Regions from separate parts of the Pelosinus baikalensis genome, predicted to be linked through region 2. Evidence: riboswitches for the same ligand, from Rfam matches in the RefSeq annotation. Region 2 holds a riboswitch; the other holds the start of a gene.
What was found. A riboswitch is a leader RNA that binds a small molecule or an ion and turns the genes downstream of it on or off. The one in region 2 is predicted to bind thiamine pyrophosphate.

Region 1: another riboswitch for thiamine pyrophosphate. It lies ahead of thiS (sulfur carrier protein ThiS); the one in region 2 lies ahead of thiD (bifunctional hydroxymethylpyrimidine kinase/phosphomethylpyrimidine kinase).

Annotation. Positions count from the first base shown of each region.
Region 1 covers NZ_JAJHJB010000015.1:40,379-55,652, forward strand. Annotated here, with positions in the region: gene thiH (2-iminoacetate synthase ThiH) at 1-447, opposite strand, end outside; gene LMF89_RS12045 (thiazole synthase) at 585-1,376, opposite strand; gene thiS (sulfur carrier protein ThiS) at 1,382-1,582, opposite strand; TPP riboswitch at 1,653-1,755, opposite strand; TPP riboswitch at 1,841-1,941, opposite strand; gene deoD (purine-nucleoside phosphorylase) at 1,989-2,690, opposite strand; gene LMF89_RS12060 (DUF3369 domain-containing protein) at 2,736-4,280, opposite strand; gene LMF89_RS12065 (sensor histidine kinase) at 4,273-6,384, opposite strand; gene LMF89_RS12070 (AI-2E family transporter) at 6,648-7,697, opposite strand; gene LMF89_RS12075 (GNAT family N-acetyltransferase) at 7,951-8,316, opposite strand; gene LMF89_RS12080 (Spo0E family sporulation regulatory protein-aspartic acid phosphatase) at 8,590-8,751, opposite strand; gene guaA (glutamine-hydrolyzing GMP synthase) at 9,040-10,581, opposite strand; gene LMF89_RS12090 (MTAP family purine nucleoside phosphorylase) at 10,637-11,458, opposite strand; gene mqnC (cyclic dehypoxanthinyl futalosine synthase) at 11,538-12,572, opposite strand; gene LMF89_RS12100 (menaquinone biosynthetic enzyme MqnA/MqnD family protein) at 12,569-13,408, opposite strand; gene mqnE (aminofutalosine synthase MqnE) at 13,401-14,504, opposite strand; gene pdaB (polysaccharide deacetylase family sporulation protein PdaB) at 14,653-15,274, opposite strand, start outside.
Region 2 covers NZ_JAJHJB010000025.1:51,631-66,904, reverse strand. Annotated here, with positions in the region: gene LMF89_RS16595 (efflux RND transporter permease subunit) at 1-1,968, shown strand, start outside; TPP riboswitch at 2,216-2,326, shown strand; gene thiD (bifunctional hydroxymethylpyrimidine kinase/phosphomethylpyrimidine kinase) at 2,547-3,356, shown strand; gene cytX (putative hydroxymethylpyrimidine transporter CytX) at 3,346-4,581, shown strand; gene thiM (hydroxyethylthiazole kinase) at 4,545-5,357, shown strand; gene thiE (thiamine phosphate synthase) at 5,350-5,979, shown strand; gene msrB (peptide-methionine (R)-S-oxide reductase MsrB) at 6,154-6,591, shown strand; gene sfsA (DNA/RNA nuclease SfsA) at 6,605-7,291, shown strand; gene LMF89_RS16560 (radical SAM protein) at 7,391-8,287, shown strand; gene LMF89_RS16555 (lipase family protein) at 8,365-9,711, shown strand; gene pepF (oligoendopeptidase F) at 10,054-11,946, shown strand; gene LMF89_RS16545 (sugar-binding transcriptional regulator) at 12,195-13,139, shown strand; gene LMF89_RS16540 (hypothetical protein) at 13,267-13,437, shown strand; gene srlD (sorbitol-6-phosphate dehydrogenase) at 13,512-14,285, shown strand; gene LMF89_RS16530 (transcriptional regulator GutM) at 14,409-14,828, shown strand; gene srlA (PTS glucitol/sorbitol transporter subunit IIC) at 14,866-15,274, shown strand, end outside.

The DNA of each region.
Region 1 (15,274 bases), on a different contig from region 2:
GCGCTTTAAGATTGCCACACACTCTTTCATGTAAGGAACACCCGCAATGGCAGGAGCATCACCTGTAAGAATTAGAATGTGCTGAATCCCTGAAGCTGCAACCGTTTGCGCTTCTTTTTCCACTTCTTCCATGGTCAATTGCTTACGAGTAAAGGCATTGGTTACGTTAAAGCCACAATACGTACATTTATTCGTGCAGTAATCTGACAAATACATTGGCGTATAGAGTAAAATGACACGTCCAAAGTTCTGTACCGTCAATTGATTCGCTTTTTGTGCCATCCATTCCAAATAATCTTCTGCTTTAGGTGACAGTAAGGCTAGAAAATCCCTTGGGGTCAATCTGTCTTTTCCAATAATCCTTTCAATGTCTGCAGAAGTTGTATGCTGAAAGACTTCTTCCATATCTGCTTCTGAATACTGTAAATACTCGTCATAAAAACTCATATTCTCCCCTCCCCTAATTATGTGTATTCTCTCGGAGAAGAACTATCTATAGCCATAAACAGGCAAAGGACGAACATAACTATAAGCGTAGGTTAAGTAGCAGGCTGAAGCGTTAGTTATGTTTATCCTTTGTCGTCCTAAATAGGATTTTCCGAGATACTACTATGTAAAAATCCTGTAAGAGGTGATGATGAACTAGCATACTTCTCAGAACGTCCCAGTCCTGCCAAATACGCTTTTCGTCCAGCAGCTACAGCCATGCCAAATGCCTCCGCCATTAATTCTGGCTGGTTGGCACTGGCAATAGCAGTATTTAACAAACAAGCTGCTGCTCCCATTTCCATAGCCTCACAGGCATCCGAAGGCTTACCAATACCTGCATCAACAATTACAGGCAAAGCAATTTCCTCTATCAGAATTCTCAGAAGTTCCTTGGTTTTTAATCCTCGATTACTGCCAATCGGCGCACCCAGGGGCATAACTGCCGCTGCACCAACTTCAACTAGTTGCTTAGCCACCATTAAATCCGGACTGATATAAGGTAATACAACGAACCCTTCTCCTGCTAGAACTTCTGTGGCCTTAATGGTTTCGTAACCATCGGGCAGCAAATATTTATTATCCGAAATGACTTCTATTTTAATCCAATTACCACACCCCGCCGCTTTTGCTAAGCGAGCGATCCGTATTGCTTCTTGGGCATTTCTGGCCCCAGAAGTATTAGGTAATAGCTGCATGCCGGAAGGAATATGATCCATCACATTCCCCGTAGGAGAATTAAAATCAATCCTGCGTAACGCCACTGTTATAACCTCTGAGCCAGATTTTTTAACAATCTCAGGAATCAGCGTATCTGCTGAATACTTACCTGTACCAATAAATAAACGACTCTGCAGGCTTCTACCGCCAATTACTAATTGATCCATTATTTTAATCAACCTCCGCCAACAAATTTCAATACTTCTAAACGATCTTTATCTTGCAGAATAATCATATTCCATTCTTGCTTTTTTACAATTACCTCATTATATTCTACAATAATTGTTTCAAGATCCAGTTCCTTAGAAAGCAAAAACTCCCACAAATTCATCTCCTTATCTACATTCGCAACTGTTCCATTTAACACTACCTCCACCCCATTCACCTCCTCAATATAATAAAAAAGCCTATCCAAAGAGGATAAGCTTTTATCAATATTTATATAAAATATATAAAAACAGCTTCCCTACGTTGGTACTAACCACATCAGGTTCAAAGGGTCAGGAATTTTTATTCCCGCTCTGCCAAACGGCTCCCCCAGCCAATTATTCAATTGTTTTCGAATCGTATTATACTGATTTATTTCTAAATAAAAAAGCTTATCCCCAAAAAGGATAAGCTTATATCAATTGCTATAAATATAAAGCAGCTTCCCTACGTTGGTACTAACCACATCAGGTTCAAAGGGTCAGGAATTTCTTCCCGCTCTGCCAAACGGCTCCCCTAGCATTATTATTCGATTGACTAAAGTATAATACAGGTACCTCTAATATGCAATGTTTTTATTCTGCCATCGAAAGAGCAATTTTCATCATTTGCGTAAAAGTGGTTTGACGTTCTGCTGCCGATGTAGCCTCACCTGTTACTAAGCTATCGCTCACTGTAACAATGGTCAAAGCACTTACACCATGTTTGGCAGCTAAGGTATATAACCCTGCCGTCTCCATTTCTACTGCCAAAACACCGAATTTCATCCAGCGTTTCCAATCTTCAGGGTCATCATGATAAAACGTATCGGTTGTTAACACATTCCCCACTTTTGCTTCAATCCCTAAACTCGCAGCAACATCGTATGCTTTTTTTAATAGCTGAAAGCTGGCAGTCGGTGCATAGGTCATACCTGCAAAACGTTGAAGATTAATATTGGAATCGTGAGATGCTGCCATAGCCAAAACAACATCTTTGATCTTTACGTGTTCTTGCAGCGAACCACAAGTACCAATACGAATAATATTTTTCACATCATAACTTGTCATTAGTTCACTAGCATAAATCGATATGGAAGGGATTCCCATTCCCGAACCTTGCACTGAAACTTTTTTCCCATTATAAAATCCAGTGTATCCATACATGCCCCGAACCTCATTATAGCAAACTGCATCTTCTAAAAAGTTCTCAGCAATAAATTTAGCCCTTAGAGGATCACCAGGCATTAGCACCGTACTGGCAATTTCACCTTTTTTTGCATTAATATGTAGACTCATGTTGTATTTCAACCTCCATTTATTTAAGTATTATTCTGCCTATTTTTAAACACTTGTATGATGAAAATCATCTGCAAATTTTTCCTGCACCTGCAAGAATTCATCTAAATTGCTAAAAAGCAACTCTACCAATTCAGGATCAAACTGCCCTCCTTTAGCTTCCTGGAAATAAGATAATACATCTTCCAATGGCCAAGCTTTCTTATATACCCGGTTACAGCTCAGCGCATCAAACACATCCGCTACGGCTGTTATTCTAGCAAAAATATGAATCTCATTACCTTGTAATCCAGAAGAATATCCTGTTCCATCATATCGCTCATGATGTTCTTTTGCAATAATAGCCGCTGCCTGCAACATATGCAAATGGGACCCCTTTAACATATCATATCCAATATTAGCATGAAGCTTAATAATTTCAAACTCTTTCGGCGTTAATTTCCCTGGTTTATTTAAGATTTCATCAGGTATACCCAATTTGCCGATATCATGCATGGGAGCAGCTAAGTGAAGGGTATTTACATCTTTTTCTGACAACCCGTATTTCATTGCTAAAAGACGAGCATATTCTGCTACACGCCGTACATGATTGCCCGTTTCTTTGGATCTTGTTTCTGCCACCTCCGCCAAACGAAAGAAAACTTCCCGCTGCGTATCATACATCTCTAAATGCAGTTTTAAATTTTCAAAAGCAGATGAAACATTCAGACAAAAAACATCTAATAGGCGTCGGTCCAGATCGCTAAGTCTTTGATCGCCTTCCATGTAAATCAAATATACATGTTCATCAGCACTTTGCCAATATAAGATAAAATAATCTTCTAAGAATATACTTTGTTTTGCCGCCAGGACATAGTCCAGCTTGTCATGTATATCTTGAGAAAGCTTCTCATAATTTTGTATGTGAAAATCACCAGTTGCTGCCAATACTTTAATTTCACCATCCTTTTTACGGGTAGCAGCAAAGCTGGATACTTTCAAATACAAACTATTTTTGTTTAGCCTTAACATAGCAATCAGCTGCATTAATACGCCAGTTGCAAAATTCTGCATCGATTGCATGCGGAAAATTTCCGGTGAAGACTCAATAATCTTTTCTAAACCTCTTTTATTCATGGCAATTGTCAACAAATCTCGATGGGAACGCAAAGCAGAAATCAAAGTTGTCAGCAGCTTTTGCGCTGTCAGCTCTGTCTTTTCTTTATAATCATTAATATCATATTCTACAATGACTCTTGCCTCCGGGGCTTCCCCTGGCTGCCCTGTACGTAATACAATCCGAACTAGGTTATTGCCCATCACTTCCCGAATATACTTCACCAGCTGCAAACCAGCATCCGCCCTTTCCATAACTACATCTAATAAAATAAGGGCAATATCTTCATGCTTAAGTAATACTTCCTTCGCCTCACTGGCAGAGTAAACGCTGAGCAGCTCAATCTTTTTTCCTTCAAAAACAAAATCATTTAATACGAGCTTCGTAACAATATGCACTTCTTCTTCATCATCAACAATTAAAACCTTTATCTTATCAACTATCTTTGGCTCTACTACATCGGTTTCATCTGCAAATAATAATTCATCATACATGATTCGTTTCTCCTTTTCCTTGGATACGTTCAGGAAGCTTTACTGTAAACACAGTACCAACCCCTAACTGACTGGCACATTCAATCGTACCCTCCATTTTAAAAACAACCAAGTTGTATACGATATGCATACCAAGACCAGTACCGCCAGTACCTCGACGAGTGGTGAAAAAAGGATCAAATATCTTCTTCTGCACCTCCGGTGCCATCCCTTTTCCATCATCTGCATAGGTTAAGGTGATGATCCCAGCTGAGTAAGAAATTCCAATGGTAATCGTGCCAGCATCATCTGGCTCGTAAGCATGCATGATAGAGTTATTTAACATATTCGAAATGATTTGCCAAAAAGCCCCGGGATACCAATAGACTTTAATTGCCTCTGGACAATTCACATTTACCTTGTGATGGGTCTTTTTTAATTGCGGTCTCAAACTTACCAATACATCTTGTATGTATTCTTCCAATTGAAAACTGCGTCGTTCTTCCACCAATTGATCAACTGCCACTTTTTTGAAACTGCGGATTAATTCAGCAGCCCGTTCCAGATTCGTAAAAATAATCTTACTTACATGATTCGAAGACTCTAAATACATTTGTAAATCTGTTTTTTTCATCTGTCCATCTGAAAATTTCCGATCCAATTCGCCTGTTTTCTCTGACAAATGGGAAATTGCCGTAATGCTATTCCCCACTGGCGTATTAATTTCATGTGCCACACCCGCTACTAACTCTCCTAATAAAGCCATCTTTTCAACCTCTACTAAATGACTACGAGTTTGCTGCAAATCTTCTAAGGTATGCCGCATTGCAGAATTCGTATCCTGCAATGCCCTTGTTCGCTCGGATACTTGATTCTCTAGTTCCCTATTCAAATGACGAATTTCTTCTTCAACTTTTTTTCGACTGTTTATATTAATCGCCAATATGGCAACCAGCAATAGCAATATCATAAATACCACTGTTAAGAACCACACTAAATATTTATATGTCTCATAGAAGGTAATAGGACTATTTACAACAACACTGCCGACAGGCAAGGCTTCTTCTTTAATTCCAGCCTTACGCAATGCATGATAATCAAACATATACTGCTGAATACTTTCCTTTATCACAGGTAGATCAACTGGAGGAATTCTTTCGAAGACAACTTTCCGAGCTAATTCACCAGCTATTTTCCCTTGATTAAACCCACTGGTTACCTTACCGCCCAACATACCAGACTTTAAATAAAAATCCCAAAAGCAGTATACAGGCACCTTACTATTCGCTCCAATTAGTTTCCCTGCTTCTTCATAGCTAAAAATAGTTTCATCTTTATCCACATTGAAAGTCATCAGCAAGACTACTGTATCATCAGAAAGAGCAGCTATCTTCTCCAACACTTCAGACATCGCCATTTTCTCTAGAAAAATAAACTGTATTTTGCTATCGAAGCTAGGCATGATTTTTTCGAGTAATTGCTTGTTAGCTTTACCAACTGTCGTCTCATCATTGATGACAACAATTTTTGTCACCTGTGGCTGTAACGATAAGGCCGCTTCAATCGTACTCTTTATATCAACGTCCTCAATGATACCAGTTACCCATGCTTTATCTTGTATATCAGCCTCATCAAAATAATTTACACCACAAAAAATGATCGGGGTAGAAGGAAAAAGTGTTTGCTGATGTGCTAATGCAAAATCATAAGCTGCATTATCCGTAACAATGACTGCATCAAATTTCTTTCCTTTGTATTTTTGCTCATAGAGCTTATATAAACTGTCTAAATAATCAGAAGTAATATTCTGTTTCGTATCCATATAATCAAAATACAGTACTGCCTGCTTATCTTGTTGGAAGACCGACTTAATGCCCTGTTCTTCTAATTTTACCCAAGGCATTTCCGAATGATAGGAATGAAGTACCAAAATCTTTTTTCTGTCTTTATGGTATAATCGATCATTGTCATTAGCCTCTGAAAGGGCAATACTCCCATCCTTATATCTTGACCAAGGAATGATTTCTCCTGCTATTTCTTGCTTAATAAGCAAAATGAAAGTTCCACCTAATAAAAATGTAATAATCAGCACCGTTAGCAACGTAAAAGAAACTGCATATTTCACAGTTATTTCCTCCTGCGTATCAAACGTTTCAATTCTTTATACAACTTTCGCCATTTTTCATCCAGAACCTTCCTATTCATTGGAAAATCTTCATATCCAGCCAATCTGCCCGTGGCTAAAATAATCGTTTTTTACAATGAGATCAGATCTTAATTGGACTTTGGAAGAGCTTCATTTCCTTATTGCTAAGAAAAATGAGACTTATAGCCTAAGCATTAGGTTATAAGTCTCATTCTTCATTTTAAGAACAGATAGCATAGAGATCACTCATGAAGAGTATTGGATTTATCCAGCAAATGAATTAACCATACTCGACCTACTGCAACCGTCGGTACGGCAAATAACATTCCTGTGATGCCAAAAAGATGACCAAAAAGTAAAATGGTAACCATGATAAATACAGGGTGAACCTTAATCGCTTTGCCGACTACTTTGGGATATATAATATTATGATTTACCTTTAATAAAACAATATAAAATAGCAGTACTTTAAAAGCTAACAAGGGAGAATAGGACAAAGCAAGCAAAGTACCTGGAACCGTGGCTATTATAGAACCAATAACAGGTACAAACTCCGATAAAGCAGATACTAATGCCAAAACATGAGCATAAGGCAGACCAAAAATATAACTTCCCAGAAACACAACAAAACCTGAAAAAATAGAAATTAACATCTGTCCTCTGATATAACCGCCCAGCACAATATTAATATCACCAAAGAAAGCAGCAAAGCGCTTAACCTGTAAAGGCGGTAAAAATTCTGCTATAGAAGAGGCAATCTTTCGCCCATCTTTTAATAAATAAAAAGTTAAGAAAGGTACTGCAATCATTTCTGCAACTCCTGAAAAAGTACGAATTAAAGGTATCACCGATTCTTTTACCATATTCACGGCAAAAACAACCGTATCACGCAACACCTGATTGCCATACTCTGCAAATTCAGCGGGTAGCATATTAACCACAACAGAAGAATCAAAATGAATAATAAAGCTTGGAAACTCGCGGATAAAACCTGCTAAATCAGGTAATATGGTGCGAAAAATCACACTCATAAGCACTGCCAGCACACCAAAAAAACCGAATAGAGCCAAGAGTACTGCCACTCCACGGGAAATTGAACGAGAAAGCCGAAGCACTATCGGATCGAGCAAGATAAACAATAATGCAGTAACAAATAAAAGTATCAATAAGGATTTAGCATATATATATAACACCGATACCAAACCAATAAAAAATATGAAAAAAATAAAAATACAATCTTTCCAGAGAGTCCCCCACTGTAATGGAGTCATTCTCTTATTATCACTAACCATAATTATCTCCCCTTATCAGCAAAGATCAGCATAGTAAAAATACCTATTTTTGATAATCGCTGCTCATCTAGCATAGGATGCATATTTCATGCATTTTAGTATCCCTATCCTACGTCTATTTTAGTCTTTCCCCTAATCTCTCAAACACCATTACGGTCCTTCAGATTTTAGCCACGCTTCACATTATATAACAAATTTTACGATCTTTCTATCTTAGCTATGAATAAAAACGTCACATCTGTTGTGACGTTTTTTAAAAATTCTTACTCATCTTCACATATTTCATTCCATCTTTTGTTACAGCCTCTTCTATTTCTTCAAAGCCAAATTTTTTATAGAAATCGATTTTATTCACTCTTGCATTACACCAAAATGACTTTGCACCTTGTTTTTCTGCCTCTTTTAATGCACAATTCAATAACACGCTTCCATAACCTTTACCTTGCAATTCTTGCAGGGTTGCAAATTTTCGAAATTGGATTACATTATTTTTTTCAAAAAGCGATATTACAGAAACTAAGCGATGATTCACAAATAAACCAAAATGTTTTCCCAATTCATCATCTTTTAATTTTATATATTCGATATCTTTTTCTGGCCACATTACTTTATATCTCAAATACCATGTCTCTTTTGCAGAAATCTCTCTTACATCAATTTTACTCCCCTCCTTATCAGACTCTCTTAACTATAACATATATATCAGTTTTATTACAATTCAACCTACCTTAGAAAGAATCTTCATAACGAAACAGCAAAAGCTCAATCTATAAAAACAGTATTTTTTTAGTATGCTTCATAATAAAGCGCCTACAAGCCCTTAATAAGGTTTCTAGGCGCACTTAATAAGGATTTGCCCAACCATCACACTAGGCAAATATTTAATTCATTCTTATCCAGCTTTTCGAATTAGGTCAACATTATAAAATTCATTTATTGCTTCATCCAGCCTCTGACTAACCACTAAAACGTCTGGATGTGATATTCCCTTTTTGAGTGCCATTACGTGCATCTCTTCGCGTAAGTGATCTATCATATACCATAAATTTTTCATGACAATTTCCTTTCTATTTTTTATACATTAATCATTATAATGTATACATTAATACAAAATTTGTCGAAGTACAGTTCTCAGATAAACTTTATTTTCCTATTTATATTCAATAGCCCCTTTTCCTTCATCATCATATAAATTAACCTGCTACCCATGACCTTACAGGTATATCTTATACAAACATCTTCACCTTTTACCAGATGCAGCTTGATCTTAATTATAGTACGCTTCATAAAAAAATGCCTTGCAACACCCTTATATCATAAAGGTTGCAAGGCATTTTATTGTTTATTCCCACTCAATTGTAGAAGGCGGTTTTGATGTAACATCATACACAATGCGATTTACACCTTTTACTTCATTTACAATACGACGAGAAATCTGATCTAGTACTTCATATGGCATTCTTACCCAATCAGCTGTCATACCATCTTCACTGGACACGATACGCAATCCGACTGTATAAGCATAGGTACGCTCATCCCCCATAACACCAACACTCTTCATGGCAGGCAAGATAGCAAAGGATTGCCATACTTTGCGATACATATCCGCTTTTTTAATTTCCTCTTGAACAATTGCATCGGCTTCACGCAAGATTTCCAAACGTTCTTCTGTAATCTCGCCGATAATCCGAATCGCAAGACCAGGACCAGGAAAAGGTTGACGCCATACAATTTCTTCTGGTAAATTCAGTTCTCTAGCCAGCGCCCTAACCTCATCTTTAAATAAATCACGTAATGGTTCCACCAATGCAAACTTCATATCTTCCGGTAAGCCGCCTACATTGTGGTGACTTTTAATGACAGCAGCCGTATCCGTACCGCTTTCAATGACATCAGGATACAAAGTACCTTGCACCAAAAAGTCTATGTCTCCTAATTTATTGGCTTCCGTTTCAAATACGCGAATAAATTCGTCACCAATAATTTTACGTTTTGCTTCCGGCTCTGTAACTCCGGCAATACGATTCATAAAGCGCTCAGGAACATTGGCGTATACCAAATTCATATTAAATCCATCACGGAAGGTTTTAACCACCTGCTCCGATTCATTCTTACGCATAAAACCGTGATTAACATATACACAAGTTAATTGATCACCAACAGCCCGATGCACTAGTACAGCAGCTACCGAGGAATCAATACCGCCACTTAAGGCACAAAGCACACGTTTATTGCCCACTTGTTTGCGGATGGCTGCAATCGCCTGATCCACAAAAGAACCCATATTCCAATCGCCACGGCATTGACAGATATCAAATAAGAAGTTCCGGATTATTTTCATTCCTTCTGGCGTATGTACTACTTCTGGATGGAATTGTACGCCATAGATGTTACGCAGTGCATTCGCCATTGCTGCTACTGGAGTATTAGCCGTATGTGCTGTAACCACAAAATTAGCTGGAGGCGTTTCAATATAATCACCATGGCTCATCAATACTTGTGTTTCTGATCCTAACTCCGAAAAGATATCTGTATTTTTATCAATTAATAAACGTGTATTGCCATATTCACGAGATTCACAATGTGCAACTTTACCACCTAAGGTGTAAGCTGTTAATTGCATTCCATAACAAATCCCCAAAATAGGAATGTTCAAATCAAAGATTTGCGGATCACATTTCGGTGCTTTATCTCCATACACACTGGAAGGACCACCAGAAAAAACAATACCAATGGGACTCATAGATTTTATTTTTTCAATTGATATCTTAAATGACACAATTTCACAGTACACGCCGCACTCACGAATACGTCTGGCAATCAGCTGACTATACTGACCACCGAAGTCCATAATTAGAATTAATTGATTTTGCTTATTTTGCATAGTAAAAAAGATTCCTCCTACATGTAGATATTAAATCAAAATATAGCATACAATGCTACTTATTGTAAATGCCCTTTAGCAAAGTTTCCTTCCGTAAATCGCGGCAGGCACATTTTCCTGTTGCCGACAAATTCCGAATTGTATCTAAAATGATCCTACTAATCATCGGAGCATCATCATAAAAAATATCCTTTAAATCCTGATGCGACCATTCTTTGACCAATCCTTCACCATAATTGACTACAAAGTAAAGTCCTGCATAACATGCCCCAATTTCCCTTGCTAAATACACCTCTGGGCAGATACTCTGACCAATAATATCAGCATGCCCTTTCATCATCGCAACCTCTGCCGGACTTTCAAAGTGACGACCATCAGTATTTGCATAAATACCCCGAGTAAAAATACGACCGTCATAATGTTTGCGAGTAGCTTTTACTAACGTGCTGCGCACTTCAGCACACAATGCTTCTCTCATAATGAGTAGATATTTACCATCCAGCTCCACATCTTTTCGTACGGATAGATCAAGATAATCATCTGGTATTACAAAATCACGAGGATCTAATAGGTGATTTGCAGTACCTACACCACCTTCGCTGATGATACGCTTTACACCCACCTTACGAAAGACCCAAAAGATTTGCCTTGAAGCATCCGCCCGACTCACCCCGCTGCGCCAACCGTGCATTTTGCACGTAAGCACTTGGCAATCATCCACGCTAAACAAGGAAAAGATAGGGCTAAGTCCATAGGGTGTAGCAAACTGTACATGATCATCAATCATTACTACACCCGGATCACTGCTTCCTAAAGGAAAATTACTCGATAAGGTTCCTGAGCCGCCAATTACCGCATAGTCTGCCTGTATATCCACACTAACCATCCTTACTATGTATTGACCTTTTAAAAAATTATCAATACATATCAATTTTTATTATTACGTTAAAATACTCTTACTCAAAGGTTCTTATTATATTATACTGTGTATCACGCTGCGCTGGCTGTTTGCCAGTTTCGGCAATGAGAGCTATCATCTTTTCAATTGACATTTGAAAAGATGTTCCGGCAGCCTTGACCACATTTTCTTCCAGCATAATACTGCCCAAATCATTAGCACCAAAAGCTAATGTCAATTGCCCAATATTCTGCCCTTGGGTTACCCAGGAACCTTGAATGTGTTTGATATTGTGGAAATACAATCTAGCTACAGACAGTGTCTTTAAATAGTCCCAAGTAGATACTTTTTCCCCACCCAGCTCTGTATTGCCAGGTTGATAGGACCAAATAATAAAAGCGCGAAAGCCTCCTGTTTTCTCCTGCAAATTCCTTATCTTTTCCATGTGTTCCATACGCTGGGCATAGGATTCTCCCATACCAATCACCATCGTCGCTGTTGTTTCAAGCCCTACCTGATGGGCAGCTTCCATAACCGCCAACCAATCTCCAGCGCTGATTTTTTTAGGACTAACTCTTTGCCGCACCTCATCCACCAAGATCTCAGCACCGCCGCCTGGCAACGAGTCTAAACCCGCCGCTTTTAGCTTTTTTAGTATTTCAATTACCGATCGTTCTTCTTTTTTTGCAATATGCATAATTTCTGCAGGGGAAAAAGAGTGAATGGCAATATTAAAATTCTTTTTGATATAGGTGAGTAATTCAACGTAATAATCCAAACCCAAGGTTGGATTTAGACCACCTTGGAGCATGACCTGCGTGCCGCCTGCTTCAATAGTTTCTGTCAGCTTATCAAAGATAGTAGCTTGAGATAGGGTATAGCCATCGGGATGCCCTTGCCTGCGATAAAAAGCGCAAAATCGGCATTCACTTGTACAGATATTTGTATAGTTGATATTACGATCAATAATAAAGGTAACTACATTTCCCGGATGCATCCTCTGCCGCATTTCATTTGCTGCCTGTCCCAGTTCTAAAATATCTCCAGTAGATAACATCTCTACAGCTTGATTCGTTGCTAGTATCCTACTCATTTTACCACCTTTGCAAACTCAATCTCTGTTATGTTAGGACTTAACCCTAAAGCATGAGCCATTCTATAATATGTCAATAGAGCCTGTTCATGAGCAGGGCTAAATTGATAGTTGAGCAAGCCAATATAATGAACAATTTGTGCCGCTGTTAAAGAGAACGTATCTTGCAAGGTATGAGCAGCATCCGCTATATGAGTTAGACCAAATTGAAATCCGTCAGTCACTTTCTCATATACCATTTGTACATAGTCCTTATTTAGATCAGCAAACTTACGATTGACTACCCATACCGCATATACCATAGGAAGTCCGGTGAGTTTCTTCCACTCCCCTCCCAGATCATAATAATAGTAGCCATTCAATTGATGATGATAAGCCATAAGAGCATCATCACCAATAAATAATGCTGCCTCTGCATCATCTAATACCCCTTCATCAAGAGATAATGGGCTGACAAAATATTTCGGGGAAGCTTGATATGCATGATGCATAATGATTTTTAACAATCCATGAGAAGTCGCTGATTTGGATGTCAGTGCAATACGAGCCTGCTTTAACTGCTCAATGGGATGTTTTGATACTAAGATAATGCTCTCTAATGCTTTCTCTGCACTGATGGACACATGGGGCAGCACTACTAATTTCTCACTGTTTTGTGCATATATAATAGAAGATACAGGACTAATATTTAATTGTTCCGTAACTATTAGTTGATTAAGCTGGGCCGGAGTTGCTGAATAGATCGAAAGTTTTTCTCCAAAGCCGCCATGAGATAACCCATAGTGCAGTGGCAAACAGTTAATAAATTTGATATTTCCTAAGCTTTGATTATCCATATGATTTCACTCCACTTGAGATTTTCAGTGGGCGGTAAAAAGTATCTCTTTCTACTGCAAGGTAACCTGTCTCTTCAACAAAACTGATAATCTCTTTTCTCGTAATTCCTTTTTTTGTAGTAGCACCAGCCGCATGAATGATCTTTTCTTCCACAACCGTTCCATCTAGGTCATCTGCACCAAAAGTTAACGCCAGCTGGGCAATCGGCAGTGTCAGCATCATCCAGAATGCCTTTATATGATCAAAATTATCTAACACCAATCGTGCTAAGGAAATCATCTTCAAATCTTCCCATGAACTTACTCGCTGTAAGTTAGTGAATCCAGTATTGGCAGGATGAAAAGGAAACGCAATGAAGGCTTGAAATCTGCCTGTTCGATCCTGAATATCCCGCAATGTAATTAAATGCTGTATCCGCTGTTCGATTGTTTCGACATGACCATAGAGCATCGTAGCATTGGTAGGCAATCCTAGAGAATGAGCCGTTGTAATTACATCAATCCACTCAGCCGTCGTAGCTTTATTGGGACAAATAATCTTACGCACGTTATCATCTAGAATTTCCGCGCCGCCACCTGGCAAAGAATCTAAACCTGCTGCTTTTAGTTGTTCTAATACTGCCGATATACCCAGTTGCGAGATGTTAGCAAAATGAACAATTTCCACAGGGGTAAATGCTTTTAAATGCACTTGAGGCGCTGCCTTCTTTACTGCCGCAACAATATCCAAATAATAAGAAAATGGTTTATCGGGATGTAATGCACTTACCATGTGTATTTCACTAAGATCAGGTGTTTCTCTCATTGTCTGGCTTACAATTTCGATTACTTCCGATTTTTGCATTACATAGGCTTTCTGATCCTCTGCTTTACAGCCAAAAGCACATAACGGACAACCTGATACACATATATTGGTTAAGTTAATATGCCGATTCACATTATAATACACATATTGACCGGACTTACGCTCTTTAACGATGCGCGCTAAGCCAGCCATCTTTAGGATATCATTGTGCTGATATAGTGCCAATGCCTCTGTAAAATTCAAGCGCTCACCGTTATCTATTTTTCTCGAGGCGATCTCGATGATATTCATTTTTTCCTGTCACCTCATTTATCGCATAAAGAAGGACGTAACCATACAATCCACTTCATTGGTTTATGAAACTTATATATCTTCGCGATATTATAACCTTTTCCCTGCCCCAGAATGCAAAAAAATAAGATTGCTCATAAGCAATCTATTAATGTCGTAGTATTCCATTTTCGGCATGCTCATTTAATAGCTGACCCACAGTAACAATTTCATAACCTTCTGCTTTTATTTTGTCTAATAAGATAGGTAGAGCATCTGCAGTCTGCACCGGAGTGTCAGATGCATGCATAAGAATAATTCCTCCAGGTTTTAAACGTTTCATTACCCTTTCTATAATAACATCTCTACCAGGATTTTTCCAATCCAACGAGTCTATATTCCAAATAATCGTTTTGTAACCTAGATCATCTGTAGCCTTTAGTGACTGCTGATTATAATGACCGTTTGGAGGTCGAATCAGGGTAGCATCCACCCCTGTCACTTCTTTAATTAATTTATGTGACTTTTCAATATCCTCTGTTACCCATTCTCTCGTCCGATCCCCATAATTCTCATGACGATACCCATGGCTGGCAATCTCATGCCCATCCGTTACCATACGCTTTGCCACATCTGGATATTTTTGAGCCCATGGCCCCATGATGAAGAAGGTCGCCTTCTGATTATGCTGCTTTAAGGTATCCAATATGGACGGTGTAAATTTATTACCCCAAGAATGATCAAAGGTTAACGCTACAACCTTTCGTTCTGTTCGCGTACCAGCAATTGCT
Region 2 (15,274 bases):
ACCCTTTTTGCCATGGTATTGGCCATAGGGCTTGTGGTAGATGATGCGATCATTGTAATTGAAGCAGTGGAGCATCATATGCGATATAATGGCATGACTCCCAAAGAAGCAACGAAATTGGCTATGAGTGAAGTATCAGGTCCCGTTGTTGCGATTGCCTTTGTGTTGGCATCTGTATTTATTCCTGTCGCTTTTTTTGGAGGAACAACAGGTGTTTTATACAAACAGTTTGCTCTAACCATAGCAGTGTCGATGGCATTGTCTGCCATTGTTGCTTTATCTTTAACGCCGGCACTTTGTGCGTTAATCCTGAAACCTCATGATCCCAATGCTCATTCAGGTATGTTAGAGAAATTCTTCAACAAATTCAATGATGTGTTTGAGGCGACAATAGAACGATATGGTAGAGGTTTGGCGAAACTAATTAAACGGTCAGTTTTAGGTATTGTGTTCTTGGTATTACTATTGCTAGTGACTGGGAAGCTATTTCAATTAGTACCGTCTTCCTTTGTTCCTAGTGAAGACCAAGGGTACTTTATTTCAAGTATTAGCTTACCCGAGGCGGCAAGTGCGAGTCGTACCGCTACTGTTGCTAATAAAATAGCAAAAGATATGCGTGCTCTGCCAGGTGTAGAGGATACTATTGTAGTTCAAGGTTATGATATTTTGGCTGGTGCTCAGAAAGCAAATTCTGCGATTGTTTTTACAAAACTTAAGGACTGGGATGAACGAACAGCGCCAGGACTAGGTGTTGAGCAGCAAGTTATGAAAGTTTTGATAAATGGTTCCCGTGTTCCTGAGGCCAAGGTTGTTTCCTTTAATGCTCCTTCCTTACCGGGTATTGGCACCGTAGGTGGCTTTACCATGATGATTCAAGATAAAGGCGGCAATACCATTGAAGAAATAGATAGGGTTTCTAAGGAATTTATGGCTGCTGCTCGTAAGCGTCCAGAAATTGGGATGATTTACTCTACTTTTGGAATTGATACTCCTGGTTATCGTTTTGATGTAGATCGAGAAAAAGCAGAGCAGTTAGGCGTTCCCGTAAACGATGTATTTACTGCATTACAGACCTTTCTTGGTGGGGTGCAGGTTAATGATTTTAACCGTTTTGGTCGATCTTATAAAGTGGTTATGCAAGCGGAACAGCAGTTCCGTAATGATGTAGAGGGAACTCGTTTCTTCTTTGTCCGTAGTTCATCTGGAGCCATGGTACCTTTAAATACCTTATTAAAACCGCAAACAATTACAGCACCTCCTGTAATTAAACGATTTAATGGGTACAGAACGATTCAAGTAGGGGGTAATCCAGCTCTAGGATATAGCTCTGGGCAAGCATTAACTGCACTGGAAGAAGTGGCAGCACAGACATTGCCTAGTGGTTTTGGCTATGAATGGGCTGATCAGAGTCGTGAAGAAAAGATATCTGGTGGTCGTGCTCCTTATGTCTTTGGTTTTGCATTGTTGTTTGTGTTCTTATGCTTGGCAGCTCTTTACGAAAGTTTTGGTATACCTTTTGCAGTTCTTTTATCAGTCCCTACAGGTATATTCGGCGCATTTTTATTCCAATTCGTACGTAATTTACAAAATGATGTTTACATGCAAATTGGGATGGTTATGCTCATTGGATTGTCGGCTAAGAATGCAATTCTAATTGTAGAATATGCCAAAGTTAGGGTTGATAAGGGAATGGAACCCGTTGCAGCCGCTATTGAGGCAGCTAAATTACGGTTACGTCCTATCATAATGACGTCATTAGCTTTCATTATTGGATGTTTGCCTCTTGTAGTTGCTACAGGTGCTGGTGCTGGTGCTAGAAATTCTATGGGAACGGCAGTTGTTGGCGGCATGCTGGCAGCGACAATCCTGGGAATATTCTTAATCCCTGTACTGTTTGTCCTGATTGAACAGGGTGTGGGTTCCATTAAAAAATTAAAGAAGCATAAAAAAGAGATTGATGTTTCTTAATGTTGAAGGTCTTGCAAAATAGATAGCAGTGAAAATGAACCCACTTTTTATAAGTGGGTTTATTTTCTTAACTGGACAGGAATACAATATTAAATGAGGAAGAGGTTCTTTCATGATTAAAAGAGCCTAGAAGGCCTGCGAGTCAGACTGATATTTGGCAGCAAATTTGCAAATTATAAGCCAAACGGTAAAATCCTTTGGTTGAAAAGATAGGTAAGATATGTTACGATGAGCCTGGAAAAGAATAATTCATGTCAAGGGGAGCTGGAGGAGCCGGCTGAGAGATAGATCTGAAATCTATGACCCTTTTTAACCTGATCTGGGTAATGCCAGCGGAGGGATGAGCTATAGAGTCTTTGTATGCTAAAGCGCATCCTTATGGATGTGCTTTTTTATTATGATCAGGAGCAGTTAAAAAAACAATGAAACACGAAGATGCGAAGACTCGGTCAAAAAGATATAAACAGACCCTTCGTGTTCTTTGTACTTCTTCGTGACCTTCGCAGTTCAAAATGTTTTTTGTTATAGTCGCAAGAACTCGCAGCATTTTTCTTATTTATAATAGAGGGGGAACTTATATGAAGAAGGTACTAACGATAGCTGGTTCTGATTCAAGTGGCGGGGCTGGTATTCAAGCAGATTTAAAGGCTTTTTCGGCACATGGGGTATTTGGTATGAGTGTGATTACAGCAGTGACAGCGCAAAATACACAAGGCGTATTTGCTGTACAGGATATTGATATAGCTGTGATTGATAAACAGATCGAAGCTATTTTTGATGACATTACAGTAGATGCTGTTAAAATTGGCATGGTTTCTCGTACGGAAACGATTAAAGCCATAGCAAATGGTCTTAAAAAATATAATGCCCAGAACATTGTCGTAGATCCTGTAATGATATCGAAAAGCGGTTACTATTTGTTGCAGCCCGAGGCGGTAGAGGCATTGATCTCTTACCTACTACCCTTAGCATCGGTTGTAACGCCCAACATTCCCGAGGCAGAGGAAATCAGTGGGCTAAGGATTCATAGCTTGAAGGATATGGAAGAAGCTGCTAAATTCATTCATCAATTAGGACCGAAGTATGTACTGCTAAAGGGCGGACATCGGGAAGATGATGCTACCGATATTTTATTTGATGGAGAAAGTTATCAATATTTGAGTACACCTCGAATTGCTACGCAAAATACCCATGGCACAGGCTGCACCTTGTCAGCTGCAATTGCTGCCAATTTGGCTAGGGGGTATTCTGCGCAAGAGGCAGTTTCTAGGGGGAAGGAATATATTCACACGGCGATTGAACACTCCTTTGCTATTGGCAAAGGTGTTGGTCCTGTTCATCATTTTTATAATTTATATAAAGGCGCAGGTATGTTAAATGACGAATGAAACAAGTAATAATGCATTAGGTTTTAATCACTTTTTATTTTTATGGTTTGGTGCGGCAATATCCATTGCTGAAATCTTAACAGGAGGGTTATTAGCTCCTCTTGGCTTTCAAAGCGGAGTAATAGCCATTGTGATTGGTCATGTGGTTGGTGTAATTATTTTGGTGCTGGGCGGTATCATTGGTACCCAGGAAAGGATACCAGCTATCGTCTCTACTCGTATTTCTTTTGGCGTATATGGATCTTATTTATTTTCAGTGTTAAATGTGCTGCAGCTTGTAGGGTGGACAGCAGTTATGATTATTGCTGCAGCCCGGTCAGCTAATGAAATCAGCAAAATGCTGTGGGGAATGGATCAGCTCTCTCTTTGGAGCATGGGGATTGGCGGCTTAGTTCTTCTGTGGATCGCTCTTGGTAGAGAGGGCGGCTTAAAGAAAGTGAATATGTTAGCCGTGTTTTTGTTGTTTGGTATTACGGTACTATTGAGCAATGTAGTATTTAAAGATAGTACCGCTTTAAGTGCACCGCCTATTGGAGGAATGTCTTTTGGTGAGGCATTAGAATTGAGTGTTATTATGCCATTGTCCTGGCTGCCGCTGATTGCTGACTATACACGCTTTGCTAAAAGCAGAACAAGTGCAGCTTTGGGCAGCGGGCTAGGTTATTTTATAGGTAGCTGCTGGATGTATCTGATTGGCTTAGGCGCTGCTATTATAGCAGGTAATCCCAAACCTTCTACCATGATGCTGGCCGCTAATTTAGGATTATCAGCTCTAGGCATTATTGTGCTGGCAACAGTAACAACTACTTTTTTAGATGCTTATTCTGCTGGTGTTAGTTTCGCTAATATTTTTCCGAAGCTAGATGAGAAAAGAATTGCTTTAGTTATGACGGTGATTGGCACGGGGATTGCTTTGTGGGTGAATATTGAGCAGTATGAAAATTTCCTCCTTGCCATTGGATCTGTTTTTGCTCCATTATTTGCGGTACTATTAACTGAGTATTTTATTATTAAAAATAGGCAATTGCGTCCGGAACTTCTTGTAAATTGGAGTGCCCTAGCAGTTTGGGCCTTAGGGGTTATTATGTATCATCAGTTTATTACCATGGAGTTTGTACTGGGAGCAACCATACCGGTCCTACTCTTTACGTCACTACTTTATAAAATCATTTGGGGGTATACAAAAGAATGGAAATCCTGCAAAAAATATCCGACAGCCTCATAACTGTAAAAAACAAAAAGCCTCTGGTACATCATATTACGAACTATGTGACAGTGAACGATTGTGCCAATATAACTCTGGCTATTGGTGCTTCTCCTGTTATGGCAGATGATATAGGAGAAGTAGAAGAAATGGTTTCCTTTGCTTCTTCTTTGGTATTAAATATAGGAACTTTAAATTCGCGGAGTATTGAGTCCATGCTGGCGGTTGGCAAAAAGGCGAAAGAACGAGGGATTCCCATTGTTTTTGATCCCGTGGGAGTGGGAGCAACCAGTCTTCGAACTGCCACTGCCAAGCGAATCATAGAAGAAGTGGGGCCGTCGGTCATTCGTGGCAATATGTCGGAAATGAAGATTTTGGCTGGCTTGGATGCGCAGATTAAGGGTGTTGATTCGACTGCTGATGAAGAAGATGGAATAACAGTAGCCAAACTGCTTTCTAAAAAGCTTAACTGTGTAATTGCGATTACCGGAAAGCAAGATATTATTGCTCAGGGAGATCAAGTTTGCTTGATTAATAATGGTCATCCTATTTTATCTCAAGTTACAGGTACAGGATGTATGGCTACATCATTGGTTGCTTCTTTTTGTGGAGCAACTGAGGAGTGGTTTGTGGGAGCGGCAGCAGGCATTATGACCATGGGCTTAGCCGGGGAATTGGCACAGCAGTCTTTGCAGGCAGGAGAAGGAATCGGTACTTTTCGGATGCGGCTGTTTGATGCCGTGTGGGCTATGACACCTGAGCTTATGAAGAAAGGCGGTGTCATTTCCAATGGATAAAAAAGCAGTTGATTACTCCTTATATTTAGTAACGGATCGAGAGTTACTGGGGAATAAGGATTTAGCGGCAACAGTGGAAGAGGCTATTAAAGGAGGTGCTACTTTAGTACAGATTCGTGAGAAGAATGTGTCTACTTTAGATTTTTTTGAGTTAGCCTTGGTGTTAAAACATATTACTGGAAAATATAAGGTCCCTTTCATAATCAATGACCGGATCGATATTGCTTTAGCGATTGATGCTGACGGTGTACATATTGGACAAGAAGATATGCCTTTAGCAGTAGCACGAAAATTACTTGGTCCTACTAAAATCATTGGTGTATCAGCCTCCACTTTGGAAGAGGCTGTGAAAGCCCAAGATGAAGGGGCGGACTATTTAGGAGTCGGCGCCGTATTTCCTACCAGGACAAAAAGCGATGCTGATCATGTGAGTATAGCAGCTTTTAGGAGAATAAAAGAGGGAGTCTCGGTACCTGTTGTTGCCATTGGCGGCATTGAAAAGAATAATATTCAACATGTGATGGAGGCTGGCGCGGATGGAGCAGCCGTTGTATCAGCGATTATTGCTTCTGCTGATCCTTATCAAGCAGCGTGTAACCTTCGCCACATTATAAAAAAATAAGAACACAACACGATAGTCCTGCAACAGTTTATTATAAAGACGTTGCGGGACTTTTTGTTTAAAAACAAGGGTTGTGTAGTTCCTGATAGTATGGTATAAAAGACATAGGTTAATCTCATTGAATAAGGGCAGGCTATAGGAAAGACGAGCATTTGAAAAAGAGGAGTGTTATGAATGAAAGATAAGGAAGAACTAAAGCGTACACTCACTAAAATTCAATATGAGGTAACACAAAATCAGGCAACAGAACCTGCTTTTCAAAATGAATTTTGGGATCATACCCAGGCTGGTATTTATGTGGATGTTGTATCGGGAGAACCTTTGTTTACTTCTTTAGATAAATTTGATTCTGGCTGTGGATGGCCTAGTTTTACTAAGCCTATTATGGAAGAGGTCATCAAGGAGAAACAGGATATCAGTCATTTCATGATTCGTACAGAAGTGCGCAGTAAAACAGGGGATTCTCACTTAGGGCATGTATTTAATGATGGTCCTGCACCCTGTAAATTACGCTATTGTATTAATTCGGCAGCACTGCGTTTTATCCCTAAAGAAGACTTAGAAAAAGCAGGATATGGACAGTTTGTTCCGTTGTTTAATAAGGAGAAATAAATGGCAGGTATTCATGAAATATAGTCATATCGTACAAGGTATTTTTATAAAGCGTGTCAATCGATTTATTGCCCATGTATTAGTTGACGGAATCGAAGAAGTGGTTCATGTCAAAAATACAGGCAGATGTCGGGAACTTTTTATTGCTGGAAGGATCGTGATACTGGAGCGAGCCAAAAATCCAGAGCGAAAAACCAGATTTTCGATCATTGGCATCTACAAAGAGGATTGTTTGATTAATATTGACTCGCAAGTACCCAACTCTGTTGTTTTTGAAGCATTGCTGGCTAAAGGTATTTCGGAAATCACAAACATTAATATGGTGAAAAGAGAAGTAACCTATGGAAAGTCTAGATTTGATCTTTATTTTGAGTCAGCCGATTGCCGAGGATTTATTGAAGTGAAAGGCGTCACCTTAGAAGAGGATGGTCTGGTAATGTTTCCTGATGCTCCTACGTTGCGAGGGACTAAACACGTGCTTGAAATGATGAAAGCAGTGGAGGAAGGTTATAAGGGGTACATTTTCTTCCTGGTCCAGATGAAAGGGGTAAAAAGTTTTAGCCCTAACAGTAAAACTGATCCGGGTTTTGCCGCAGCCTTACGACTTGCTGCTCAAAAAGGCGTCATACTGCTGGCATATGACTCCTTAGTCAGTGAGGATGAAATTGTAATCGGGGATAGAGTGGAGATTGTACTGTGATTTTTACGAACCACAAAAGCACAATGATAAAACCCTTTGTGTACTTTGCGTCTTTGTGGTTCGATTCGTTTTAGCTGTTTTTATTAGGGAGGAAAGTGTATGTATTTTGATACTGCCGGGGGGCCTGTGTTTCGTCCGCCTAGCGAGGCGGAAAGTTTTATTTTAAGAGTAACCATTGGGTGTTCTCATAATCGCTGTACCTATTGCAATATGTACAGAAGTATTGATTTTCGCATGCGAACGATGGATGAAATTATGGCGCAAATTAACCATGCCAAACAATATAAGGATTTTATTCGCCGTATCTTCTTAGCAGATGGTAATGCTCTTGTTTTGTCAACGGAGACACTCTTGGAGATTTTAAGAGTACTGAAAGAGCGTTTTCCAAAACTGCGCAGAGTATCCTGTTATGCAGGGCCCAATGATATTTTACGAAAAACACCAGAAGAACTACAAAACTTATCAAAAGCAGGATTAAAACTGGTGTATTATGGAATGGAGTCGGGTGATGACGAAGTACTGCGTCATGTGAATAAAGGGGTTACCGCACAGCAATCTATCGAGGCAGGGCAGAAGGTGGTGGCTGCCGGCATAAAATTATCCCTAATGGTAATCATTGGCCTTGGAGGGAAGGCAGGTTCTGGGCAGCACGCCTATCACACTGCTCAGGCAGTAAATGCCATTCGTCCTACAATGCTTAGTGCTTTAACGTTGATGATGTACCGGGGAAGTGAGCTGCGTGCTGAATACGAACGCGGGGATTTTGAAATATTATCGCCGACTGAAATAATGGGAGAATTATATGAACTGATTCACGCTATTGATTTACCTTATGAATCACATTGTTTGTTCCGCAGCAATCATATATCCAACTATGTAGCTTTAGCAGGTACGTTGCCTCAAGATAAGGAAAAATTGCTGTCTGACAGCAAGAAGGCAATCGAGCATTTGTCTACTATGACGGATTGGGACCCCTATAATAATGTTGAACAATAGGCAATTCATCTGTATTGCCTATTGTTACCAAATATGGAGGGAGGCTAGGAGTAGTGGGAGATGGTATTTTGAAAAAAATGATAAATTATATATATGTAATCACTATGATACTGCTGCTTTCTCAGCCTGTCATTGGCAGTGCAGGAGCATTGGAAGAATATGAAGAGGCCAGGAACCTATATTTAGCTGCTGTTGCCTGTACGGCTGCATATAGTGATCGAGAAGGAAATATTGCCAGGGATGCCCTGGAACAAAATGGCTGGAAAATGCAGTCGTATAGAGAAAAAAGTGATCAAGCAGATGTTAGGTTCTTGGTAGCTAGAAAACAGCAAGGGGATACAGTGCCTTCTTATTTGCTTTCTGTAGTGGGAACTGAAAATGTAAAGGATCTTAAAGTTGATTTACGTGTGAGTAAGGTTTATTTTTCTGGGAAAACCCTCGAAGAATTCACCGCTAATTCCCTGCGCAAAGATATGCCAGATTCCGCTCCAAAGGTGCATAAGGGCTTTAACCAATATGTTCAGACGGGATTCAGTAGAGAAATACTTGCAGAAGGTGCTAATTCTGAAAAATCATTGCTGGAAATGTTGCTAGGCGATAAGGATAAAAAGGTATATTTAGTAGGCCATAGTTTAGGTGGTGCTGGAGTTACCATTGGTGGAGCAAGGCTTCTTGATATGGGGGTAAATCCGGAACAGATCGAAGTGATTACCTTTGGCGCGCCAGCAGTAGGCAATAAAGCTTTTCGTGATAAATTTGAACCTGCTTTGCATCTTACTCGCGTTGTGACCACTGGCGATCCTGTAACTGGAGCATTGCAAAAACTAGTGGGGGGATATGAGCAGTTTGGGCGAGAGATTCGTTGGCAGACTCCAAGTAATCAAAATGCTGATCCTCATCAAATTACTTTATATCTAGATTTGGCGATTAAGAATTATTACCAGAAAAGACAGCAGGCTGTATCAGCAGGAGAATTGTCAGTACCCAATGAGACAATCAATGTTACTGGCAAGCCAAGAGTATATGTTGCCCCGATTAAAAACCAATTGCCGGAAGAGTTGCGTGGAGAATTTTCTTATATGAAGGAAGCGCTGTATGATGAATATCGAAGTACTTTACCAGGATATGTATTAGACACAGGAGAAGAAAGTGAAGATATCTTTAAAAAAGCAATTGCTGCTAATTGTGATTGGGTGGTAGTATCTGAAATTCAAGGTCATAAGGTTAAAAATGAGGAGCATACAAGTTATATTACGTTAGAACAGCGCGTATATCAGGCAAAGAGTGGTGCTATTGTTACTGCAGCCAGTTACGGGAGCAGTACGCGGGAGCTTACCTCTCTGGAAGCTTTTATCCATAATGCCAAGAATATGAGTCAGAACAGGCAGGATTGGTTAGGGACGTTTGATGAAAATACAATTTAAGATATCGCTTAGTAAGAAAGTTACTCTTCTAAATACTATCCGATGACTAAACTGCTCTAAGACTCCCATCTTTTCAAGTGGAAGTTAAGAGCGGCTAAGTCCTAAGGATAAGTGCGACTAAGATTCAGGTGGAGTTAAAACTCCATTTGAACCTTAGTCTTCTTTATAGGAGAGTAGCTTTCTTTGTATTTAAGAGTTATTCAAATAGAAATAAATTAATTGAAATACACAATAGAGAATAAAATTTTGTGAAATGAAAATATTAGAAGATATAATACAGGAAAAAAACAGCAGAACTCATAATATATATAGTAGTACTTTTCAGTAAAGGAGAATTGTTCAATGTCAAAACAGCCTCATTTAGTTCCTTTTGCTCTTAGTCTCATGTTGCTTTCGACATCAAGCGCTATGGCGGCGGTAGGAGCGGAAACGTTTCAAATTCCCAGTCGCGAGGAAATTGCAGCTGAGTATAAATGGCATCTTGACGATTTGTATGCCAGTGATGAAGAATGGCAGGCAGACTATGATAAGGTAAAAGGAATGCTGCCTAAAGTCGGTGAGTATAAAGGGAAGCTGGATCGTTCAGGAAAGAACCTGTTAGCCTGCCTTAAGCTTAGGGATGATATTACCAAAATTACGGGGAAGCTATATCCTTTTGCTCGAATGCATCAAGATGAGAATACGGCGGATAATAAATACCAGGCATTAACTGGCAAGGCTCAATCTTTAAATATTGAAGTAAATGCTGCTACTGCCTTTATTGATCCTGAGATAGTGGAAATATCAGCAGAGAAACTGGGAAAAATGCAAAAGCAGGAAAAGGGGCTGGAGGTTTACAGCTTCTATTTAAAAAGTTTGATGCAGCAAAAACAGCACGTGCTTTCCCCGCGGGAAGAAGCATTATTATCTCGGGCAGGAGAAGTAGCTGCCACTCCGGCAACTATTTTTAATGTTTTAGCAAATGCGGAAGTAAAATTTCCTTCGATTCAGGATGAAGCAGGGCAAGAGGTTCCATTAAGTGAAGGTCGCTATAATAATTATCTGCGTTCTTCTGATCGTCGTGTACGTCAGGATGCATTTGCAGGTATTCTAGGTTCTTATAGCCAATATCGTAATACTTTGGCGGCAACACTGAATGGACACGTCAAGCAACACGTGTTTTTTGCTCAGGCCCATGACTATCATTCAGCTCAAGAAGCGGCTCTTATGCCAAATCATATTCCTGTAGAAGTATATGATAATCTTATTACTACAGTAAATCACAATCTAGCTCCTCTGCATCGTTATGTGTCACTCAAGAAGAAAGCATTAGGTGTAGAGGAGATACATATGTATGATCTATATGCGCCAATGGTAAAAGATGTGGAAATTCAGTTATCTTATTCAGAAGCCCTGGATCTTGTTCGGCAAGCTTTAGCTCCTCTTGGTGAGGAGTATATAGTAAACTTTAACAAAGGAATTGATTCTCATTGGATTGATGTGTATGAGAATCAAGGTAAACGTTCCGGTGCTTATTCTTGGGGTGTTTATGGCGTCCATCCTTTTGTTTTTCTAAATTATAATGGACAATTTAGTGATGCATCTACCCTTGCCCATGAGATGGGGCATGCATTGCACAGTTTTTATAGTGCCAAGAGCCAGCCTTATCCCACAGTGGACTATGTGATTTTTACAGCTGAAACCGCTTCTACTACCAACGAGATATTGCTCATTGATTATATGCTGGCAAAAACAACGGATAAAAAAGAAAAAATGTATTTGCTGAATCAATACTTAGAAAATATTCGCACTACCTTGTACCGGCAGACGATGTTCGCTGAATTTGAAAAAGAGATTCATGATCGAAGTGAAAAGGGTGAGACCTTGACTGCAGATCTTATGGAGGAGATCTATCATGATCTTAATGTAAAGTACTTTGGTCCAGAAATGATTGTAGATAAAGAAATTGATATTGAGTGGGCTCGGATTCCGCATTTTTATCGAAATTTTTATGTGTATCAATATGCTACAGGATACTCTGCAGCAACAGCTTTTGCTAAGCAGCTTCAAACCGAAGGCAAAGCAGCCCAAGAACGATATACGAACAAGTTTCTAAAAGCTGGTGGTTCTGATACACCAATTCAAATTTTAAAAAATGCTGGCGTTGATATGTCTACTCCTCAACCGATTGAAATTACGTTACAGAAATTCAATCGGTTATTAGATGAATTAGAAGGTTTATTGGCTGAATACTAGAAGGTGTTACCAAAGTTGAAAATACTATAGCTTTTAGGGCAGGTACCCTCTTAGTAAATGCGAGTATAGATAATATACAACACATTTACTAAGGGGGTTTTTAAATAGATAGAAAATTATTTATTTAAAGTATTGTAATTTTCCAAAGAATATATTAATATATAGACACAGAACGAAAGTTACATACCGTCACAAATGTGACGATGGCGAAAAAATCAATAAACCATATAAGGTTAGAAAGGTACACTATGCTTAAGGTAGATAGAAGGTTACTTGTGAAAGTTTCACAGATGTATTACATAGAGAATATGAATCAAAATGAAATAGCTAGTAAGTTTGGTATCAATCGAACTACTGTAAGCAAGTATCTGAAAAAAGCAATGTTAGCAGGAATTGTGCAAATTTCCGTTGTAAATGATTTGTATGAAAGTCTGGAAACCGCATTAGAAAAAAAGTTTGGATTAAAAGAAGTATATATTGTGCCTTCGAGTTCAGACCCGGGTGAGGTAAAAAATAATCTTGGAAAAGCGGGAATAAGTTACTTAAAGCGAATCATAAATGATGGTGATATCGTAGGGTTTGCCTGGGGAACGACTATTGGTGCGTTATCGAATCTAGCATCTGTAGAGAAGTGCGATGTAGTTAATGCCAACATGATTCCTCTGGTGGGGGGACCTGAAAATTTAGATAGCGAATACCATGTAAACACCATTGTATATAAAGTTGCAAATGCTTTTAAGGCCAAAAGCCATTATTTGTATGCACCTGCTATTACCGGAACGATAGAAACTAAATCAGCCATCATGCAAGATGCTAATTGTAGTAAAATCGTGAAGTTATGGGATGAAGTGAGTATTACAATATTAGGAATTGGTGCACCAATAAGGTCTTCCAACTTAGTATGGTCCGGTTCTCTTGGCAAAGAATACAATGATATGCTGGAAGATGCGGGGGTAGTAGGTGACATTTGCTCAAGATTTTATGATGTTGATGGAAATGTGGTAGATACGGTATTAAAGGATAGAACAATAGCGATTGATTTGGAAAAGTTAAGGAATATAAAATATTCCATAGGTATTGCGTCCTCACCGGAAAAGGTGCCTGCTATATATGGAGCTATGAAGGGTAAATTTATAAATGTGTTAATTTCTGATGAAGAAACTGCTAAATTACTAATTGATTTTGCCGACTAAGATGAAAGAATGCTTAGTTTCAAATGATTATGTAAGAGCCATGGGCTAAGCATAATGCCGCTCATGGTTTTTGTATACTCTTTACGAGGTGCAAATTATCAAAACTATGGTTTAGGAGGACTTTTATATGGCTAAAGAGATAAAATCAGTTCTACAACCAGGCGATAAGATATATACGCTATTTGAATATAATGAAGTGGTGATTAAAGGAAGTAAAGAAAGCTTTATTATACGAATAGAGAAAATAGAAGAAAGTAAAAAAAATAATTGTTGTCAGTATGTAAGAGCCATGGGCTAAGCATTGATTGCTTATCTCATGGTCCTTTTTGTATATGAAAAAATATAAGAAATCGTTTTAGGAGGTATTTAGTTATGTTAAAAGTTGTACTTATCGTTGGCGGAGGAAGAAGTTTGGGGGAATATTTAAGTAAGCATATGGCGAAGGAAGGATATGAGGTAGCTGTTGCAGACTTGGTATATGAAAATGCACAAAAGGTTTCAGATGAAATTAACGCAAGCGGTGGTAAATCAATTGCAGTAGAAGTGAATGCTTGCAAGGAAGATGAAGTAAAAGCAATGGTACAACAGGTTGTAAATGAGCTAGGAAGAGTAGATTTATTAATATACAATGCAGGAATAGCCAAAAGTTGCAAGATTACTGAATTCGAATTACAAGCATTTAATCGGATTGTAGATGTTAATTTAAATGGATATTTCCTTTGTGCTAGAGAAGTAGCCAAAGTAATGATAAAAAGAAATATTAAAGGGGCCATTATTGGAATTAATTCTAAATCGGGTAAAGTTGGAAGTAAATTTAACAGCGGCTACTCAGCTGCAAAATTTGCAGCTGTTGGTTTAACGCAAAGCTTAGCTTTAGATCTAGCGGATGATAATATAAGAGTCAATGCAATGATGCTTGGCAATCTTCTAGATTCAGATTTGTTTGAAAGCTTGCTTCCGCAATATGCAGTGAAGTTAGGAATACCAGAATCACAAGTAAAGCAAACATATATAGATAAGGTGCCGTTAAAGAGAGGATGCACGTTTGAAGATGTGGCAAATGTAGTTACCTTTTATGCATCAGAAAAAGCAAATTACTTAACAGGGCAATCTGTAAACATAACTGGTGGACAAGTAATGCACTAAGAGGATGTAGTAGCAATGTTTTGCTGCATGTGTCAGAACAAGTTACATGTAAGTTAAGATAGCTAAATATTTAGATAATAACTAAAATGTAAAGTAGGACTTGAGTTCAAAGGGGGAAACTATATGTTGTGGTTTGTTCTTCTTGCTGCAGGGATGTGGATACTTCAAGGGTTACTTGGCCTTTGGCAATTGAGACATTTTAATCAGCGATTTAAATTATTGAGAAAAGAAGGTAGGGTCGTTATTGGCAAATCGAAAGGTAGAGTCACGGCTGGGGTTGTACTTATGTTTTGTCTTGACCAAGATTGCAATATCATTAGGGGCGAAAAAATGGAAGGGTTTTCAATTTTCGCTAGATTGAAGCCTTTTAATTCCTTCAATCATTTTAATTTATTAGAGCTTGAAGAAAGTAAATGTAATAGGTTAGGTAAATCAGCGAGTAAGGCAGTAATGAACGCTATTGAAAATTATAAGGCGTTTATTAATATAGCGAAATCTGACATGGAGGTGGTTGGAACAGAAAATACAAGAATAACTGTGTAATGGCATTATAAAAAATTATTGAGAGAGAGGGTATCGTATGGACATGTTCATTGTGTTAGCCAAAGGATTTATCGGCATGTTTAATGAGGGTGGTAAAGTTTTCGTAAGTATGATAACTGGAATAGTACCTACGTTAGTCATGTTGCTTGTAGCTATGAATGCTCTAATTCGATTTGTCGGGCAAGAGAAAGTTGAAAAACTCGCTCATATGTGTGGTGGCAATCCTATATCTAGATATCTCATTTTACCAGTAATAGGAACTTTTTTCTTTTGTAATCCAATGACTTTATCATTAGGGAAGTTTTTGCCTGAAAAATATAAACCAAGTTATTATGCTGCAGCTTCTTTTTCCTGCCATAGTATGAATGGTTTATTTCCACATATAAATCCTGGAGAATTATTTGTTTTTCTTGGAATTGCGGCTGGGATAACTCAACTGGGTTTAT